One region of the Sporosarcina sp. P20a genome, then DNA from elsewhere that is predicted to be linked to it. Evidence: riboswitches for the same ligand, from Rfam matches in the RefSeq annotation. Region 1 holds a riboswitch; each other region holds the start of a gene.
The links. A riboswitch is a leader RNA that binds a small molecule or an ion and turns the genes downstream of it on or off. The one in region 1 is predicted to bind S-adenosylmethionine.
Positions count from the first base shown of each region.

Region 2: it holds a riboswitch for S-adenosylmethionine, as region 1 does, so the genes downstream of both, CSV72_RS06500 (methionine ABC transporter ATP-binding protein) here and metK (methionine adenosyltransferase) in region 1, are expected to answer to the same signal.
Region 3: it holds a riboswitch for S-adenosylmethionine, as region 1 does, so the genes downstream of both, CSV72_RS10690 (bifunctional homocysteine S-methyltransferase/methylenetetrahydrofolate reductase) here and metK (methionine adenosyltransferase) in region 1, are expected to answer to the same signal.
Region 4: it holds a riboswitch for S-adenosylmethionine, as region 1 does, so the genes downstream of both, CSV72_RS06915 (methionine biosynthesis PLP-dependent protein) here and metK (methionine adenosyltransferase) in region 1, are expected to answer to the same signal.

Region 1 covers NZ_PDYT01000005.1:108,522-112,493, reverse strand. Annotated here, with positions in the region: gene pckA (phosphoenolpyruvate carboxykinase (ATP)) at 3-1,595, opposite strand; SAM riboswitch class I at 1,773-1,892, shown strand; gene metK (methionine adenosyltransferase) at 2,069-3,280, shown strand; gene CSV72_RS07575 (DUF3891 family protein) at 3,326-3,972, opposite strand, start outside.
Region 2 covers NZ_PDYT01000004.1:33,764-37,735, forward strand. Annotated here, with positions in the region: gene CSV72_RS06490 (tRNA dihydrouridine synthase) at 112-1,074, shown strand; gene CSV72_RS06495 (pyridoxal phosphate-dependent aminotransferase) at 1,201-2,367, opposite strand; SAM riboswitch class I at 2,596-2,707, shown strand; gene CSV72_RS06500 (methionine ABC transporter ATP-binding protein) at 2,828-3,841, shown strand; gene CSV72_RS06505 (methionine ABC transporter permease) at 3,834-3,972, shown strand, end outside.
Region 3 covers NZ_PDYT01000012.1:20,373-24,344, forward strand. Annotated here, with positions in the region: gene CSV72_RS10690 (bifunctional homocysteine S-methyltransferase/methylenetetrahydrofolate reductase) at 1-1,739, opposite strand, end outside; SAM riboswitch class I at 1,823-1,934, opposite strand; gene CSV72_RS10695 (hypothetical protein) at 2,099-2,296, shown strand; gene CSV72_RS10700 (biotin transporter BioY) at 2,424-3,026, shown strand; gene bioB (biotin synthase BioB) at 3,026-3,972, shown strand, end outside.
Region 4 covers NZ_PDYT01000004.1:113,336-117,307, reverse strand. Annotated here, with positions in the region: gene CSV72_RS06935 (FadR/GntR family transcriptional regulator) at 1-302, opposite strand, end outside; gene CSV72_RS06930 (methylated-DNA--[protein]-cysteine S-methyltransferase) at 308-835, opposite strand; gene CSV72_RS06925 (DMT family transporter) at 842-1,156, opposite strand; gene CSV72_RS06920 (DMT family transporter) at 1,159-1,494, opposite strand; SAM riboswitch class I at 1,650-1,750, shown strand; gene CSV72_RS06915 (methionine biosynthesis PLP-dependent protein) at 1,831-2,958, shown strand; gene CSV72_RS06910 (glucose 1-dehydrogenase) at 3,110-3,871, shown strand; gene CSV72_RS06905 (hypothetical protein) at 3,959-3,972, opposite strand, start outside.

The DNA.
Region 1 (3,972 bases):
CATTATTTAATGACGGGAGGTCCGCCTTTAATTGCGATGTCTTCTGAAACATGTGAGAATTTCTTGAAGTTCTCACGGAAAGCATCAGCTAAGCGATTTGCTTCTTTATCGTATTCATTCGGATCTTCCCAAGCGTAACGAGGGTGTAGAACATTACTCGGTACACCTTCGATTTCAAGCGGCATGTTCAATCCGAAGATTTCGTTCTTCTTTGTTTCTACATTATCCAATTTACCAGCGATTGCAGCGCGTACCATTGAACGTGTGTAGCCTAAGTTCATACGTGAACCTACACCGTAAATTCCGCCAGTCCATCCTGTATTCACAAGGAATACTTTTGAACCATGCTCATCGATTTTCTTTCCAAGCATCTCTGCATATGTTGCTGCAGGAAGTGGTAAGAACGGTGAACCGAAGCAAGTAGAGAATGTTGGTTCAGGAGCAGTAATTCCACGCTCAGTTCCAGCAAGTTTGGAAGTGAAGCCGCTCAAGAAGTGGTACATTGCCTGTTCTTTTGTAAGAATCGAGATTGGAGGCAATACGCCAGAAGCATCAGCCGTAAGGAAGATGATGTTCTTCGGGTGACCCGCAACAGACGGTGTCACAATATTATCGATATTTTCGATTGGATAAGCAGCACGTGTATTTTCTGTTAGTGATTTATCATCATAATCAGGAATGCGCGTTTCTTCATCCAGTACTACGTTTTCTAAAACAGCACCGAAACGGATTGCTCCGAAGATTTCAGGTTCTTTTTCGGCAGAAAGGTTGATACATTTTGCGTAACATCCACCTTCAATGTTAAATACGCCATTATCAGACCATCCATGCTCATCGTCTCCAATAAGTTTACGGTTAGCATCTGCTGAAAGTGTAGTTTTACCTGTTCCAGAAAGTCCGAAGAATAGAGCGACATCGCCTTCTTCTCCAACGTTTGCTGAACAGTGCATAGATAGAATATCTTGCTCAGGAAGCAAGAAGTTCATAACGGAGAAAATAGACTTTTTCATTTCTCCAGCATACTCTGTTCCACCGATCAAGACAATTCGCTTTTCAAGCGAAACAATGATGAACGTTTCAGAGTTTGTGCCATCCACTTTTGGATCCGCTTTGAATGAAGGGGCAGCCAAAATTGTGAATTGCGATTCATGTACTTTTAATTCTTCTTCGGTAGGACGGATGAATAGTTGGTGAACAAACAGATTTTGCCAAGCTAATTCATTAATTACTTGGATAGACAATTGTGAGTCTTTATCTGCTCCTGCAAACCCTTTAAATACAAAGAGTTCATCTTTTTCCTTCAAATGATCGATGACTTTCGTGTATAATGAATCAAAGATCTTTTCTGAAATCGGACTGTTCGTACTACCCCAATCTACTTTATCCTTAGACACTGCATCTTCAACGATGAATTTGTCCTTAGGTGAGCGTCCTGTATATTTACCTGTACGTGCAGTGATTGCACCATCAGCAGAAAGTTTAGCTTCGTCTCTTGCTACTGCTTTTTCTGTTAATTCCGCCACAGACGCTTGGATCGTCACGTTGCTTCCACTAAGAAGACTTTTTAAACTATCATCAATTTTTGCAGATATCATGTTTACATACCGTCCTTTGCGTAGTCGATTTATTTTTATTTTGATGAGAATATCCTAATTCGTAAATAGTATAACACATTAAGAATATTAATCTATACTAATGGAAAACTCAAGTGATTTAGGATAAATAATTTGACAAAATCCAAACTTTTTAATACGATGTGACATGAACGGATACTCTTATCCCGAGTTGGTGGAGGGTACAGGCCCTGTGAAACCCGGCAACCTGCAATAGACGGAAGTCTAACGCGAAGGTGCCAAACCTGAAGCAAGGTTTAATTCCTTGGACGATAAGAGTGAAAGGTGCTGCGCGTGAAATTTTGCCTTTTACTCATGGATTGAATATGAGTAGAGGGCTTTTTATATTGTCTAGCCCTGAATCCTTATGGTATATGCTTGACGTCTAGGCGTGGAACTTTACCAGGGACTTATGAGAGTACCGTATCATGATGCTTAATATAGGGGGAAACAAAATGACAAACCGTCGACTGTTTACATCAGAATCAGTTACAGAAGGCCATCCTGACAAGATGTGCGACCAAATTTCAGACGCAATTTTAGATGCGATCCTAACGGAAGATCCAAATGCGCGTGTGGCATGTGAAACGAGTATCACGACTGGACTCGTATTAGTAATGGGAGAAATCACTACGACAACGTATGTGGATATTCCAAAAGTTGTTCGCGATACGGTTAAGGAAATTGGCTATGTTCGTGCAAAATACGGCTTTGATTACGAAACATCCGCTGTACTTACTTCCATTGATGAGCAATCACCTGAAATCGCTGCAAGTGTTAACGTGGCGCTCGAAGCACGCGAAGGTTCTATGTCTGATGAAGAATTAGATGCAATCGGTGCAGGAGACCAAGGTCTAATGTTTGGATATGCATGTAATGAAACGCCGGAATTAATGCCTTTACCAATCAGCTTATCTCATAAATTGGCACATCGCCTGGCTCAAGCTCGTAAAGAAGAACTGATTTCTTATTTACGTCCGGACGGTAAAACGCAAGTAACGGTAGAATACGATCAAGATAATAATCCTGTGCGAATTGACACAATCGTTATTTCCACACAACATCATCCTGAAGCAACACTCGAGCAAATTGAGAAGGATATAAAGAAAGTTGTCATTGATGAAGTAGTTCCCAAAAACTTATTGGACGAGGATACTAAATACTTTATTAATCCTACTGGCAGCTTTGTTGTGGGTGGACCTCAAGGAGACTCCGGTCTGACTGGACGTAAAATCATCGTCGATACGTACGGTGGATATGCCCGTCATGGTGGCGGTGCATTCTCAGGTAAAGACGCTACAAAAGTAGACCGATCCGCTTCTTATGCAGCTCGTTATGTTGCAAAGAACATTGTCGCAGCAGGATTAGCTGAGCACTGTGAAGTTCAGTTGGCTTATGCTATTGGAGTAGCAAGCCCGGTTTCTATCTCGATCAACACATTCGATACGGGTAAACTATCCGAAACGCAATTAGTGGAGTTCGTACGTGAATTATTTGACCTTCGTCCGGCAGGAATTATTAAAATGCTTGACCTACGTCGTCCAATCTACAAACAAACAGCTGCATACGGTCACTTCGGCCGCACTGATATCGAATTGCCATGGGAGCAGACGGATAAAGTGGAAGCGTTGAAAGAACTTGCTAGTAAAGTACGTGTGAAACAATAAAGTCATGAAGTGCAGAAAGGGGATTACTACCTCTTTCTGCACTTTTTATTTGGTTGCAGGCGAAAAATGAAAACGAATTACTTCATAGTCTACCTCTGTATAAGCTACTTGCAATCCTTTATCCTTAATATCTTGTTTCAACACATTCTTTTGCTTCACTTCCATATCAAACGAACAGCAAAATGGATAATCCTCTACCTTAATAGTGTGTTGATCTGCAAAGTATATCCCAATTCGTCCTATCGGTAATGAATGGAAAATACCCGGGGAAGGAATGCCGTTACGAAAAAATGCATGTTCATTCGCTTTATCCACCCCAGAATCATTCACACAACAATATAAAGAAAAATTATCCCCAAGCTGAAGCAAAGCGAAATGTTTTTCAAATAATTCTTTAGTATAACCCTCGACTTCTCTAGATAATCGTTCCCGACGATTTTGTTCGCCCTCGATAAAAAGGTTTGCTGCTTTCTCATTGCTGCTTTGCATAAACTGTTCATAATGAAAACTGCAAAGCATAGCTGCGTAATGATCTATCTTTTCAACCTCATCGATTCCTTGACGATAAAGGACGGTTTTAGGGAGAAGAGGGAAGTCGGTGAATTGAAAAGGTGCAGACGTCGTATCATTCCAAAAAGGTTGTTCGTCAAAAGAAGACCAGCCGATGTCGTGGTTCCTAATGGCGGTTAGTA
Region 2 (3,972 bases), on a different contig from region 1:
GCATTTTTTGTATAATAGTGAGACTGGCATCTGTAAGGGTTGAGTATATGTAATAAAACCGTTTTTGGTACACACAGCTGCAAGTTATGAAGAGAGGATTTGAACGTAACGATGAGTACTAATTTTTGGCGTGATCTACCACGGCCATTTTTCATACTAGCACCGATGGAGGATGTAACGGATGTTGTTTTTCGCCATGTAGTAAGCGAAGCTGCACGTCCGGATGTATTCTTTACGGAATTTACAAATACGGAAAGCTTTTGTCACCCAGAAGGAATCTTCAGCGTGCGCGGACGTTTGGCGTTTACAGAAGACGAACAGCCAATCGTCGCTCACATATGGGGAGACAAGCCTGAACATTTCCGCGAGATGAGTATTGGGATGGCGGAACTTGGTTTCAAAGGATTGGATATTAATATGGGATGCCCTGTGCCGAACGTTGCAACAAAAGGTAAAGGCAGTGGGCTGATTAACCATCCTGAAACCGCCGCGGCAATTATTCAAGCTGCAAAAGCTGGCGGATTACCTGTCAGTGTCAAGACGCGTCTTGGCTACACTGACATTGAAGAGTGGCGCACATGGCTCAGACATGTACTGGAGCAAGATATCGCGAACCTTTCGATCCATCTACGTACTCGTAAGGAAATGAGTAACGGCAATGCACATTGGGAATTGATTCCTGAAATCAAAAAGCTTCGTGATGAAATAGCGCCCGACACATTGCTGACGATCAACGGGGATATTCTTGATCGTCATATGGGTATGGAGCTTGTGGAAAAGTACGGTGTGGATGGGGTTATGATAGGACGTGGAATATTTCATAATCCATTTGCATTTGAAAAAGAGAAGAAAGAGCATGATCATAAAGAGTTGCTGGATCTTTTGCGTCTACACCTGGATCTCTTTGATAAATATTCGACAGAACTTGAACCTCGACTATTTAAACCACTACGTCGTTTCTTCAAGATTTACATTAAAGGGTTCCGTGGAGCAGCCGAACTTCGAAATGAATTGATGAGCACGAATACGACAGATGAAGTGCGTGCACTATTGGACACCGCAGACCTCGATTAATATATTTCAGAAAAGCCTGTAACGAAAATGATTTTAGACATGTGAAAGCCTCCTTGCCATTCCAGAAATACTGGGATGAGTAAGGAGGCTTTTTGCATAATGGATGTTAGGTGCAATTACATGTTCTTATTTAAATAAACCGAGCTTTTCAATACGACGAACCGCTTCTTGCAACCGTTCTTCACTTTCTAACAACCCAACACGAATATATCCTTCTCCATGAACACCAAATCCGTTCCCTGGTGATACTGCGACGTCTGCTTTATCCAGTAATAAATCGGCGAAAGTTTCGCTTGTAAAGCCCTCTGGGACAGGTAGCCAAGCGAAAAATGATCCGGTAGGAGCTGTGACATCCCAACCGATGCGTTCGCACTCCGTTAGCAATACTGTCAGGCGACCTTCATAGAGAGCAACTAACTCTTCAACACATTGTTGTGGTCCCGTCAATGCTTCAATTGCGGCACGTTGAACTGCTGGGAAGATACTAGTGAATAAATGGTCTTGCAATACATTTAAAGCTTCTATTATTTCAGAGTTACCGACTGCAAAACCAACACGCCAGCCTGCCATATTATACATTTTGGAAAGGGACAGCATTTCAATGCCGACTTCTTTTGCCCCTTCTGTTTGTAAGAAACTTATCGGTTTCTTGCCTTCGAAACCAATGCCCCCATATGCAAAATCTTGTAAGACAGCAATCTGATTTTCTTTAGCAAATGCTACAGTTTTTTCATAAAACTCGGGAGTTGCTGTGACGCCTGTAGGATTACTAGGATAGTTTAAGTACATTAATTTAGCATCTTTTTTCTGATCATCGGTTAGTTCATCGTAATCAGGAAGAAATTCATTTTCCTTACGTAACGGCATCGTATCATATCGAATACCAGCTAAACTTACACCTGACAAGTAATCGGGATAACCAGGGTCTGGCAGCAATAATAGATCTCCTTCATTCATAATAGCTAAAGGTAGTTCTACAACACCAATTTTTGTGCCGCCGAGAACCGCAACTTCAGTTTCAGGGTCAATCGTGACATCGTATTCACGCTGATAATATTCAGCGACTGCTTGTTTTAAAGCAAGTGTCCCTCTGAATGGAGAGTAACCGTGTGTCGCTGGATCTTCAACGGCTTCTTGCAACGCTTTAATAATATGAGGAGGTGTTGGCTGATCAGGATTTCCACGCCCTAGATTAATCACATCTCTGCCTTCATCCATAGCCTTTTCTACTTTATTTAATAATATCGTAAAGAAATGCGGAGGGAGATTCTGTAACCGGTTGGACAGTGCCATAGTTTATTCCTTCTTTCTTTGATAGGGTATTTGCGTTAAGTATACATAGATCATACTAGACTTTTCAATAGAAGGTTTATTATTCGATTCCAGACGATTGCAAAAATTGAGTGCAATAAACAAAGTTGATTGAAAAGGTCGGATATTCTGTTGAATTGTCGTTATTCACCTTGACAGTTTTATTAATTCAGATTAGTATATGTTTTACGCATATAGTTTAATATCAATCTCTTATCAAGAGCGACTGAGGGAAAAGGCCCGTTGAAGTCCAGCAACCCCTTGAATGAATCAAGGAAGGTGCCAAATCCTACAGCATGGTTTTCCATCTGAGAGATAAGCTGAGAATATTTCAGTAATTCTTTCATTTAGAAAAATGAAAGAATTTTTTTAATTTAAAGAGAAGTGTTAATGCTATCAATTAATTATTATTATTTACTTGAATGTAGAAAGAAGTGAGAACATGATCCAAATTCAACATTTGTCTAAGGTATATCAGACAAAAGATAGAGTGGTAAAGGGTGTAGATGATGTATCACTAGACATCGAGACTGGAGAAATATTTGGTATTGTCGGTTATTCAGGAGCGGGGAAAAGTTCTCTCATACGCTGTTTGAATTTGTTGGAAAAACCAACGAGCGGTACGATTTTAATTAATGATGTGAATTTAACGAAACTATCAGGAGTTCAACTTCGGCAGGCGCGCTTGAAGATTGGAATGATATTTCAGCACTTTTATTTAATTAGCCAAAAGACGATTTTCGAAAATGTCGCATTTGCTTTACAGGCAGCAAAAATGCCATCAGATAAAATAGAGATTCGTGTAATGGAACTACTGGAAATGGTGGGATTGTCTGAAAAACGCAATGTATATCCAGCGCAGTTGAGCGGAGGACAGAAGCAACGCGTTGGTATTGCGAGAGCCTTAGCCAATAATCCATCCGTTTTGCTTTGTGATGAAGCGACATCCGCACTGGATCCCAACACGACGATGTCTATATTACGATTGTTGAAAAAGATCAATAAAGAATTGAATATTACCATTGTGTTAATTACGCATGAGATGAATGTGGTAAAAGAGATTTGTGATCGCATGGCGATTATGCAGGATGGTAAAGTCATTGAAGAAGGACAAGTGTATGACATCTTTTCTAACCCGGTTCAACCTTTGACAAAGGAGTTTATTAGCAGTGTAGTGTCTTATGACATCCCTAAAGCTGTCATATCTAATTTGGTCGGTACACTGATAAAAATTACATTTAAAGGTGAAGTAGCGATGGAAGGTGTGATTTCCGATACGATGCAGAAGTATAAAGTCAAAGGTAACTTCCTGCATGGGTCGATTGAATATATTCAAGAACGAGCACTTGGGATTTTCTTAATGGAATTACAAGGTGAACATGAAGAAGTAGAGCAAGCGATTGCATACATACTTGAACAAAACGCACAAGTGGAGGTGATCCGACAACATGTTTGATCTAGCCCACATCATGGAACTTATGCCGGATATTATAAAAGCATTTGGTGAAACACTTTATATGATAGGCATCTCCCTTTCGATTGCGCTGATTATTGGGTTGCCGCTTGGTGTTCTATTATTTACAACAG
Region 3 (3,972 bases), on a different contig from region 1:
TTAAAATACTGAGCTGCAGTATCAATCAATTCTTTTGCGATTTCAAGTCCTGTTTGAGTTGATCTTTCACGGTCTTCTCCACATTCACGCATCCTTTCCAACACATCTTCTGAAAGCTTGATGCCCGGCACTTCGTGATGTAGGAACTCTGCATTTCGTATATTTGTCAATGGCATGATACCGATGAAGATTGGTGTATCCAAGTGTTTTGTAGCTTCATATACATCGATAATCTTTTCTTTCGTGTAAACCGGTTGCGTGATGAAATAGTCTGCGCCCGCTTCAATTTTCTTCTCAAGTCGTTGTACAGCTCGATCGATTACACGAACGTTCGGATTGAAAGCTGCTGAAATAGAGAAGTTGGCCTTCTTGCGTAATGGCTTACCAGAGAATGAAATGCCTTCATTCAATTTCTTAATCAATTGCAATAACTCCATGCTGGACACATCGTAGACGCTTGTAGCGCCAGGGAAGTCTCCAACTTTTGTCGGATCGCCTGTTACGGCTAGAATATCGTGAATGCCTAATGCATCGAGTCCCATCAAATGTGATTGTAAGCCGATAAGATTATGATCACGGCACGTCAAATGTACAAGCGGGCGGATATTATGTTGCGTCTTAACGATCGAGCCCATTGCCATGTTGCTGATACGAGGGGAGGCAAGTGAATTATCTGCCATTGTTATAGCGTCAACGCCTGCGTCATATAACACATTTGCGCCCTTAATATACTCTTCTGTTTCCAAGTGGCGAGGTGTATCTAGCTCTACAATTACCGTTCGCTCTGTTTTGGCTTTTTCGTGAAGAGGTTGATGTTTTGTAGGTCCCGCTTCATGAATCACGATAGGCTTTGTCGGTTGCACGACTTTTTTTGTGATAGGTGCTAGTCGCGCTAACTGTGTTTTGGCTGCTTTAATATGCTTAGGTGTTGTTCCGCAACATCCACCGATCAACCGAACGCCTTGATCGCGTAGTAATACAGCAGCGCGTCCGAAGTATTCTGCTTCTGACTCATAGACTATACGTCCGTCTTCTACATCTAATAGACTGGCGTTTGGATATGCCGATAAAAATGCTTTTTCAGGTAATGTTACGTTATCAAATGCTTGAATCGTGTGGTAAGGGCCCAAGCGACAGTTAACGCCTACGATATCTGCTCCAAGCGATTCAAGTTGATGAAGTGCATCATTTAATGAAAGCCCGTTCTGTAATACGCCAGGATCATGCATAGACACTTGTGCGATCAATGGAACATCCGTGATTTTCTTTAACGTGGTAACTACAGATGATAACTCCTCGAAGTCGTAATATGTCTCTAGTAGAAGACCATCTGGATCACCTGCCAATAATGCATTGGCTTGTTCTAGTACGACTTTTTCTATTTCATCCAATGTAGCATCACTTTTACGAATTCCGCGCACGCCACCAATTGTTCCTAGAACAAATTGTCCCCCAGGTGCGGCTGCACGTTTTGCGATTTGAATGGCGGCCTTATTGAATTCCGTCACATGACTTTCTAAGCCGTAGCGAGCTAATTTATTCGCATTAGCGCTGTAAGTATTCGTCTGTATGATATCTGCACCGGCTGAGATGTAGTCTTGGTGAATTTGCTCTATAATTTCAGGCTTCTCTACGTTTAGTTCTTCATAGCAATAATCAATTCCGTAAGAATATAAAATCGTCCCCATTGCACCATCAGCCGTTAAGACGTTCGTTTGTAGTTTCTCTAGCAATGACATAACTCCATCTCCCCTTTGCTTTTTCTAATCAAAAAAAGCCTTCAAGTGTATTAGAAGGCTTTGTAATCTCAATGACTAGTTCCCTCTCATCTTTTCAGAGTGCCAATTTGACAGACTGCTGGAAGTAGCACCTTGCCAAAATGGCTGGTTGCTGAAGCGTCGTCGGGCCAGTCCCTCGGCTTCTCTTGATAAGATATGTTTCTTATTAAACTATTTAGATTATTCTAACCACATCATAGCGGCTTTGTTAGATATCGTCAAGTGAACGTTTGGTGAAGTTCATAGTGCAGGGTTAGTGCATAGAGAAATTGTGGTATATATGCTAAAATCAAAGAAACAACTCGAAAAGGTGAGGAATTATGCGATTCTTTAAATACTCATTTCCAATCGCTGTTCTTGTAGGTACACTTGCTTGGATCATGATAGGTAACAGTTATGAAGAAGTTGCTTATGATATGCGTGTGTACATTACAATTGCGGCTGCTATATTCAGTGGTTTAATCTCAAGCGTTTTATTCCGTAAAGAAAAAGAAGAACAGATTGATGAGAAGAAGTAGGCTGTCAGCATTTGTGCTGCAGTCTTTTTTTATTCACCTTTTAATGTTAACTTAAAAATAAATAGTGTTGACGTAAGATGAGTTAACCGTTATTATTTTTATGGTAACTAATATATAAAGAGGTGACATGATGGCAATAGCAACAGAGAGACGACCGGTAAGTAGGTTCAGTGCATTAACTATTGTATACAGCGGGATGTTCGCATCATTAATGATGATTGGAGCAAATATTACATCCTTCGTGCCATTTTTAGTAGTTGGTGGAGTACCAATTACATTGCAAACGTTTTTCGCGATCTTATCAGGACTATTACTTGGTAGCCGTCTAGGTGCGTTGTCTATGACGGTCTATATGTTAATAGGACTAGCAGGTGCACCGGTCTTCGCTAAATTTTCAGGCGGTTTCGGTCAAATCTTAAGTCCGACGTTTGGCTTTATTCTCACCTTTATTCTAATCGCTTATGTAGCGGGGAAAATTGTCGAGCGAAATCACACACTGCCTGCTTTTATCACCGCGGCACTAGTTGCTACGGCAATCAACTACATACTAGGTACGAGCTGGATGTATGTTGCGTACAAGATGTGGGCTGCTGCACCCGACGTGTTTACCTACAAAATTGCATGGTTATGGATGATGCCTCCGCTGCCAAAAGATCTAATTCTAGCTGTACTGTCAGGCATATTTGCGTTTAGAATGTCAAAACACTTGAAAGTGAGGCGTACACTATAATGAATTACCAAAAATTAGCTACCCAAGTGCTGGAAGGGCATGTAGTAACTGACGAGGAAGCACTCGCAATATTGAATAGCCCAGACGAGGATTTACTATTACTACTTCACGCAACATACTCAATTCGATCGCATTACTTCGGAAATAAAGTAAAGTTGAATATGATCATCAATACGAAATCAGGATTATGTCCGGAGAACTGTGGTTATTGCGCACAATCCATCATTTCAAAAGCGCCTGTCGAAAAGTATGCGATGATGAAATCGGAAGAAATACTAGAAGGTGCAGAACGTGCTGCCGCTAATAAAGCAGGTACCTATTGCATCGTAGCAAGCGGACGGGGACCGCGCGAAAGTGAACTGGACATAGTTATTGACTCTGTTAAACAGATTAAAGAAAAGCATAAAGGAATGACGGTATGTGCTTGCTTAGGTATTTTGAAACCAGGACAAGCAACTCGTTTGAAAGAGGCGGGAGTAGATCGCTACAACCACAACTTAAACACATCCGCAGAGCATCACGAAAGTATAACGACATCGCATACATACGATGATCGTGTTAACACTGTAGGACTGGCCAAAGAAGCAGGCATATCTCCATGTTCAGGCGTCATTGTCGGCATGCGTGAAACAAAGCAAGACATCATCTCTATGGCGCGTAGCTTACGCGAACTGGACGCAGATTCCATACCTGTAAACTTCCTGCACGCGGTAGATGGAACGCCGTTAGAAGGAACATCAGAACTGGACCCACGCTACTGTCTGAAAGTCCTGTGTCTATTCCGCTATATCAACCCTAGCAAAGAAATCCGCATCTCCGGTGGACGTGAAGTTAATCTAAGAAGTCTTCAACCACTAGGCCTCTACGCCGCAAACTCTATCTTCATCGGCGATTATCTCACAACAGCTGGTCAAGAAAATGATCAAGATCAAAAGATGCTTGAAGA
Region 4 (3,972 bases), on a different contig from region 1:
AACAAATGTTGAATATCCTGTTGATTCATGAGCATGGCACTCTGTAACGGAAAGATCATATCGACGGATGAAAACTCCTTGACATATGTCCCCTCTCCTTGTCGCATTTCGATAAGCCCTCTAGCACGTAATGTTGATAAGGCTTCGCGAATTGTTGATCTGCCAACTGTAAAGTTTCCAGCCAGTTGCTGTACAGAATCTAATTTATCACCCGGCTTTAACTCTCCAGATTGAATGGAGTCTAATAAACTATCCGCCACTTCTTCATATATTTTCTTCTGTTTAATTTGCTTATATTTCATGTTGCTCACTCCGTCCTATCACTTATCAAGCTCGATTTCTCCAGTTGTAGCAAGTTCCTTTTATGTTCCATACCATCACGATAGCCTGATAATCCTCCACTTTTTGCAACCACACGGTGACAAGGCACCGCGATCAATACCGGATTTTTACCTATTGCAGATGCTACAGCCCGAACAGAAGATACTTTCCCTATTTGTTCTGCAATTTCCGAATAAGTTACGATTTCACCATATGGTATTCGTTGTAGTGCTTCCCATACTTGCAGTTGAAAGTGTGTTCCCTTTAAATCAAGCGACAGCTCTGAAAAACCAGTAGCTTTCCCTGAAAGATACTCTTTGAACTGACTTGTATAGACTTCAAGCTTTGTTTCGTCTTTCTTTAATTCTTTATTATCAAATCGCTTAGTCCAATCCTTCATTTGTTCCAAACCTTTTTCGGCAAGTCCCACGTAGCAAAGTCCCTTTTCTGTAGCAGCTAGCGTCACTGTCCATTCGTCGAAATCAAATTGTGTCCAATAAACCAGTATGTCCACTCCCCTTTACCCGAATAATTTCAAGCCAACCGCACCGAGAATGATGAGAGATAAAAAGAAGAGACGTTTGACACTAGCAGATTCTTTGAAAATCAAAATCCCCATTAATACGGCTCCTGCTGCTCCTAACCCTGTCCATACCGCATAAGCTGTACTCATCTGAATTTCACGCATCGCAAGTGATAGAAAAACAAAGCCAAAACCAAATATCCCCACAATAAGTAACAATCTTTTAATTGAACGCTTCTGTAAATAATAATTAATACTTAACACACCGAAAATCTCCCCGAGACTCGCAATAGCCAAGTACACCCAAGCCATTGTCAGCTACCTCCTTCTGTGTTCACTTTTTCATCTGTAGTCAACTTAATGCCGACTACCCCAATGACGATTAATCCGATGAATGTCAGCGTAACCCATGTGAAGCCTACTTGAAAGATGAATATATCCACTAAAAGGATTGCAGCGGCACCTGATCCGGTAAAAACTGCGTATACCGTCCCGGAAGGTAATTTTTCACATGCTTTAATAATGAAATAAAAACTGAAAACAATTGCCACACCGGTTCCAGTCCATTGAATAACTGTTTCAGAGTAACGAAGACCGACTACCCAGAAAATCTCTATAATAGCCGCTAGCGCGACATAACCCCAAGCCAAAATAAAAATCTCCTTTCATCATGAAGAGTATCTATAAGTATAGCAAATCTTTTACTGGAACAAAAAATCATCGAATGACGATAAAAGGGAACTTGCATCTAGTATATCTGCATGATAGAATAAATCCGTCAACAGTTTTGCCTATATTGTGAATATTCTTATCGAGAGAGACGGAGGGATAGGCCCAGCGATGTCTCAGCAACCAGCCCCAGGCACGGTGCTAATTCCAAGGGTGACACCACCTTGAAGATGAGAATACTGTATACACTTGTATGTTCGAGGGCCTATTCGAAAAGAAGAGGTTCTTTTTTATTTTTCTGGGGGGGATGGATATTCATGACAAACAACGGATTAGAAACTAGATTAGTACAACTTGGAAACCATAGTGATGAGAAAACCGGAGCAGTAAATACGCCGATTTACTTGTCTACAGCATACCATCATGAAGGTCTGGGCAAATCTACTGGATATGATTACACACGTACAAAAAACCCTACGCGTTCTGTCTTAGAGGATGGAATTGCAAACTTGGAATCCGGTGATCAAGGATATGCGTGCAGTTCTGGAATGGCAGCCATTCAACTAATTTTATCATTATTTAAGACAGGTTCAGAACTATTAGCGCCTGAAGACTTATATGGCGGCACGTATCGCTTATTTAATCAATATGAAGAGACTTACAATGTGAAGACGCGATACTTATCGTTCGATGATGTTTCAGAAGTCGAGCAAGCGATTACTAATCGCACAAAAGCGATCTTCTTGGAAACACCCACCAATCCATTAATGCAAAACATAGCAATCAGTACGTATGCGGAATTGGCGAAAAAACATGGTTTATTGCTAATTGTCGACAATACGTTCTTAACACCCTATTTCCAGCGACCTATTGAAGAAGGTGCAGATATTGTCATTCATAGTGCAACGAAATATATCGGGGGACATAATGACGTACTAGCAGGTTTAGTCGTCGCAAAGGGTGAGGATTTATGCGAACGCCTATTTACTAACCATAATGCGATTGGAGCTACATTGTCTCCCCTTGACTCATGGCTTGTCGTTCGCGGTCTAAAAACATTGCACTTACGTATGAAACAACATGACGCGAATGCGAAAGCAATGGTATCTTATTTAGAACAAGAACCACTCATTGTCGATGTGCTCTACGCTGGTATTGGGGGTATGTTGTCATTCCGCGTACAGAATAGCGAGTGGGTGGGACCATTCCTTGAAAACATGAACCTTATTTCATTCGCTGAAAGTTTGGGTGGTGTGGAAAGCTTTATCACGTATCCGACTACACAGACACATATGGATATTCCATTGGAAGAACGTAATCGCCGTGGAGTGGACGACCGTCTGCTACGTTTCTCAGTTGGAGTCGAAGATGTAGACGATTTGATTGCTGATGTGAAACAAGCTCTTTATGCTGCAAAAGAAGTAGTCGGAGGCATAAAAGTTTAATAATAGTAAACAGTACAACTCGAACCGTCAGTTTAACTATGACAGTTCGAGTTTTTTATGTAGTCAAAGCAATGAAGCTAAATCTTTCAATAGTTAGACATTAAAGTATATAATAAAAAAGAACATACGAATATTATTGGAGGCGATATTGTTGAAACGTTTAGAAAATAAAGTAGCAGTTGTAACTGGCGCTGGTTCTGGGATTGGACGAGAAATTGCTGAGCTATATGCGCGTGAAGGTGCAAAGCTTATCATTGCAGATATGAATATGGAAGGTGCGGAAGAAACTGTCCAGACGATCAAAAGTGCTGGCGGTGAAGCGCTAGCAGTTAAAACCAACGTGACAGTTGAGGAAGATGTACAAAAAATGATTGATACAGCAGTTGAGCGATTCGGTACACTTGATATTCTAGTGAACAATGCCGGGATTATGGACAATATGTACTCTGCGGCTACAGTGACAGATGAAGTATGGGACAAAGTATTAGCAATCAACACAACAGGTGTGATGCGTGCAACTCGTAAAGCATTGGCTATCTTCGAAGAGAAAAAATCAGGGGTTATCGTCAACATGGCTTCTATCTCAGCAGTGACAGGTGGTAGAGGTGGTTTTGCTTACACCGCTTCAAAGCATGCGGTCGCAGGGATGACAAAAAGCGTTGCTTCTCAATACGGTCCATTAAACATCCGCTGTAACGCAATTGCCCCAGCGCAAATACCAACTAATATCACAAACAGCTTGACCCAACCGGATGAATTCGGCATGAAGCAAGCATTAAGGGGCGTAAACATGATGAGCCGTCCAGGAACTAAGGAAGAAATTGCAAACATTGCACTATTCCTTGCATCAGATGAATCCTCTTATGTTAACGGCGTCATCATGGAAGCTGACAATGGATGGTCTGCATATTAAGATTTACTATCTCTTGGCAACAAGAATTGGAAACATTTGAATAAATCCATATAAAAAAGCATCCAAAATTTTGGATGCTTTTCTATATTAGTGAGCTTGAT